DNA from 2 places in the Paenibacillus phoenicis genome. Region 2 is predicted to be linked to the other one. Evidence: riboswitches for the same ligand, from Rfam matches in the RefSeq annotation. Region 2 holds a riboswitch; the other holds the start of a gene.
The links. A riboswitch is a leader RNA that binds a small molecule or an ion and turns the genes downstream of it on or off. The one in region 2 is predicted to bind S-adenosylmethionine.
Positions count from the first base shown of each region.

Region 1 (2,403 bases), 2.3 Mb from region 2:
AGATCCAATCCACGCATTATTCGATCACCTCCACGTCAAGGTCGCGTTCCCGCAGGAGCGACAGCGTGCGCTCCACCTGGTCATCTTCGCCTTCAAACGATACGGTCAGTTGACCGTACGGGATATCCTTAATCGCTGAGATCGTGCCTTGCAGGATGGCGAAGTTGACGCCGGTTTCCCGAACGACCTGGGACAACACCGATTCGTAGGTTTTCGCTCCCAGGAACGTGATTTTCACCAGCTTCGCCCACGCAGGATGCGGAACCGAAGTCGCCAGCTTCAAGCCTTCGTCCCCTGACTCCCGGTGGATAAACTCCCGGGTCACCGGATGTTTCGGCTTCAGGAACACCTCCGTCACCGGCCCCTCTTCCACGATGCCTCCTTGGTGAATAACCGCCACACGGTCGCAGATGCTTTGGATGACATGCATCTCGTGCGTAATCAGCAGGATCGTCAGCTGGAACCGCTTGTTGATGTCCAGCAGCAGCTTCAGGATGGAATCCGTCGTCTGTGGATCCAGCGCCGAAGTGGCCTCGTCGCACAGCAGCACATCCGGTTCGCTGGCCAAGGCCCGGGCGATGCCGACGCGCTGCTTCTGACCACCGGAGAGCTGCGCCGGATACTTGTGACGATGCTCCTCCAAGCCGACGAGAGCCAGCAGCTCATTGACCTTCTCCGCGATGGCCGCCTTCGGCGTTCCGATCAGCGTCAGCGGAAATGCGATATTATCATAAACGGTAGCCGATGACAGCAGGTTGAAATGTTGAAAAATCATGCCGATCTTGCGGCGCTGCTGCTGCAGCTCACGCTTACCGAGCTTCGTCAGCTCAACCCCGCCGACCCACACCTCACCTTCGGTCGGGCGCTCCAGCAAATTGATGCAGCGGATCAACGTGCTCTTGCCGGCACCGGAATGACCGATGACGCCGAAGATTTCCCCTTTGCGAACGCTCAGATTTAATCCGGACAGTGCGGGGGTCGCCGTTTTTTTGGTGCGATAGATTTTCGTAATGCCCTTAAGTTCAATCAATCGGCTAACCTCCTGTTCCTAGCATGATGTAAATATAAGAAAAAGAGCCCTAACAGATTCAAAGGGCTCTCTTTACGTAAAGACAATGCCTTCTCATCTGCCAAAACCGAGTAAATCACATCGGTTTTGAAGGAATTAGCACCATGACATTCCGCCGTGACGAGTGCGCTACATCCTGCAAATCATTTCACGGGCGAATCGGTTGCTGGGCTTCATCGGGCCTTTCCCTCCGCCTCTCTCGATAAGAAATAAAATATGAAATTAAAAGAGTCATTTGCGAGATTACATCGTTGTTAACCTGTCATGTAAAACTATTGATGAGTATAATGAGTTTTGTTCGTTTTGTAAAGAGGAAAAATAAGAATGGCGATCGGGTTAGATCGCCGTAATTTTTTTCCATCTATGATTGATGTAGTCAAAAACCGTGAAATAGGTTTCGCAAACCATTTGGTATCCCTGCTCAAGCTCACGGATATGCTGATCCAAGTCCTCCAGAGCAACCTTTCCGAACAACGCTTGATGCCGTTGCCACAAGTCGTCCTTCATCTCCGAGTTCATGTAGTGAATCTCCGTATTTCTCCGGCGCCGCAACACGCCCAGCGCTTCCCGGTACGTCTCTTTAATCGCGTTCAACCGGTTCCCCAGCTCGGTGTGAGTCTTCAAAGCAGCAAATTGGCGCAGCACGGTAAAATAAGAGAAACGCGACTTCACCTTCGATGTGTTCAAATCAAACAGTTCATTGAGCACCGTCCCGAGCTTGTCCAGCGCCGAGAACACGCGAATGAATCCGTCCTTGTAAAAATACACATATCTTGCATAATCCGCCCGTTCAACCGGATCCATGTCTTCAACGAATTCGGTATGTACCTTTTTGCGAAAAAAGGTGGCGGCATATAAGCATTGTTCGAGCTCATCCAACGAAGTGATCAAGCCGTGCACCCAAATCTCCAGCTTGCGGAAATCATGCGTAGGGTCTTGATGCTCCTTGATTTCCTTCTGCAGCAGCCTCACGGTCTGCGTCATCGCGCTGATCGTTTCGGCCAACCGCCCCTCGTTTTGGCGAGGCGGCTCCCCAAGCAAGCTTCGCAGCATAGGCATTCCCCTTTTCACAGAAAGTAGGATTTCCAACGCTGATCCACCAAGGACACGATATCCTCTTGCGGGAACAGCTCATCCGGATAACCCGGCTTCATGCGGGCATCAATGACCAGCGGCAAACTGTAGGACAGATGATGCTGACGCACCTCGGAAGCCGCGTAAATGTCGCTGGCCGGATTAAACCGCGTAAACACCGTCCACAGGAACGCCGTTTGATCATGGGCCGCCGCTTCGGCGTTATCCACCAATACCACAAGCGGCCAAGCGGTCCCGCG
Region 1 is NZ_JAYERP010000001.1:2,799,473-2,801,875, forward strand. Features, by position in the region: gene U9M73_RS13330 (methionine ABC transporter permease) at 1-17, opposite strand, end outside; gene U9M73_RS13335 (methionine ABC transporter ATP-binding protein) at 17-1,030, opposite strand; SAM riboswitch class I at 1,121-1,278, opposite strand; gene U9M73_RS13340 (Cthe_2314 family HEPN domain-containing protein) at 1,406-2,122, opposite strand; gene U9M73_RS13345 (UbiD family decarboxylase) at 2,137-2,403, opposite strand, start outside.
Region 1: linked by a shared signal. The riboswitch ahead of U9M73_RS13335 (methionine ABC transporter ATP-binding protein) and the one ahead of metA (homoserine O-acetyltransferase MetA) in region 2 are both predicted to bind S-adenosylmethionine.

Region 2 (2,403 bases):
CCTGATAGGCCTCGCGTAAGTTGCCGACGAGCTCGCGGAACGTGTCGAAGTTCTCGGAGATCTTCACGGCGTTTTCGTAGATGTCGCTGAAGTATTTTTGCAGTTGGTCGTCGATCAGACGAAGGTCTTTCTTGTTCAAAATGTTGATGACTTCCTTCTGCGGACCCAGCACTTTCTTTAGCCACAAAATTTCACTTCGCAGCCCGATGATTTCGTTCAGGTGCGAACGTTTGGTATGCATCAGGATGTCTTCTTCCAGCTTCTCGATCTTCACTTCAATCCGATCGCCGACGGTGAAGTAGTTATCAACCACCAGGTCGACCAGCAGGTACAGGAACCGGTCGGGCTCGCTGACCTCTTGCTCCCACAGGATCGGCTTCACCGCACGCAGCTCGTTGATTTTCTGTTTAGTAACTGTAATGATATAATGCCGTCCCAAGAAAATGTTCAATGCACGCAGGAAAATTTCCTCGTCATCATACCGAATGCTGTTCACGACGATGAAATAGTGGTTCTCGTAGGTTTCGATCTTCGGACGTTGCTCTTCTTCGCTTAAGCAGTCCTCCACAGCCAGATCGTGCAGTGAAAATAAAGGCTGCAGCAGGGCAAGGTCATCCACGCCCGCGTCGATCCAATAGAAGCCTTCTTCCGGAGGGGTGGTTGTCAACTCCACGTCCTCTACGGGGGTAAATACGCCGGCTAGAACATGACGGATTTTCATATGCTTTCACTCCTTTCCCCGGGCCTGAAGGCCTGGGATGCTCTTGTTGCAGCATAGGAAAGGGACCAACCGCGGGTTCGCCCGGCAACGGTCAAAAAGGCGTTTATGCAAATACCGGGAAACGAAAGTGCCCTTTACGTTCCGCAGGTACCCAGCGGGTCGGTTTCCTATGCAATTGTTTGACCTGGGTGTTCCTCTGCGGACTCGGGTCGCCTTCCATTCTCGGTTTCACCTCGCTATGATCAGGTTACATGAATATGCGTCAAACCCTAGGCCCGTCTGGGCCTAAAGGCACTTGTCTAGTATAACGCCAGCGAATGAAATGTTTCAACCCAAAAGTATACTATGTGCACTGGATTCAAGCGGTCCATGAACACCGTGTGATTTTTCTCGCAGAGTTCTTGACGGAATACCATCGGATACTTTAAAGTGAATGTCAGGGAGTACGGGCGATGGCCCAGGCCCCCGAAAATAACTAAATACAGCGAAATCTTATCAAGAGCAGGTGGAGGGACTAGCCCGATGATACCCGGCAACCGGCGATGAAACCCATCGCAGCGGTGCTAATTCTTGCAGGACCGTCCGTTTCGAACGCTGGACGGCTTCTGAGAGATGAGAGAGGCGCATACCGAATACGTAATGACCTTTCTCCCCGTGAGAGAGGTCATTTTTGTATAAACGGCCCCTCGAAACGGATGATGAATTAAGGATGACGCTACGATTAAAGGAGTGAAACCACATGCCGATTAAAGTACCGGACCATTTACCGGCCAAGGACGTGTTGGCCAACGAAAACATCTTTGTGATGGATGAAAGCCGTGCATACCATCAGGACATTCGCCCGCTGCGGATCGCGATTCTGAACCTGATGCCAACCAAGGAAACGACGGAGACACAAATCTTACGTTTGCTGGGGAACACGCCGCTTCAGGTGGAAATCGTCCTGCTACATCCGAGCACGCATACCTCAAAAAATACGTCCGCAGAGCATCTGGAGATGTTCTACAAAACGTTTGGCGATATTCGTAATCGCCGCTTTGACGGCATGATCGTGACAGGGGCACCGGTCGAGCAGTTGGATTTTGAAGAAGTGAACTACTGGGAAGAGTTGAAGGAAATCTTCGAGTGGTCCAAAACCCATGTCACTTCGACCATGCACATCTGTTGGGCCTCGCAGGCCGGATTGTATTACCACTATGGCGTTCGTAAAGTTCCACTGGCGAAAAAGTGCTTTGGTGTCTTCTCCCACACGGTCAACGATCCGAAGGTAAAGCTGCTGCGTGGGTTTGATGAAGTGTTCCAAGTGCCGCATTCTCGTCATACGGACGTGGAACGCTCGGACATCGAACGGGTGCCGGAACTGCAGATTCTGGCGGAATCGGAGGAAGCCGGCATTTATTTGGTCGCCACCCGCGACGGTAAACAGATCTTCGTGACCGGGCACTCCGAATACGATCCGGATTCGCTCAAATGGGAATATGACCGGGATGTTGCCAAAGGCTTGGAAATCGATCTGCCGGTAAACTATTTCCCGAATAACGATCCGACTCGCACCCCGCGTTCTTCGTGGCGTGCCCATGCAAACTTATTATTTTCCAATTGGTTAAACTACTATGTGTATCAAGAAACACCGTACGATATCGATCAAACGGCCGATTTTGTATATGAGATCTAAAAGTGGA
Region 2 is NZ_JAYERP010000001.1:469,683-472,085, forward strand. Features, by position in the region: gene corA (magnesium/cobalt transporter CorA) at 1-721, opposite strand, end outside; SAM riboswitch class I at 1,211-1,340, shown strand; gene metA (homoserine O-acetyltransferase MetA) at 1,461-2,396, shown strand.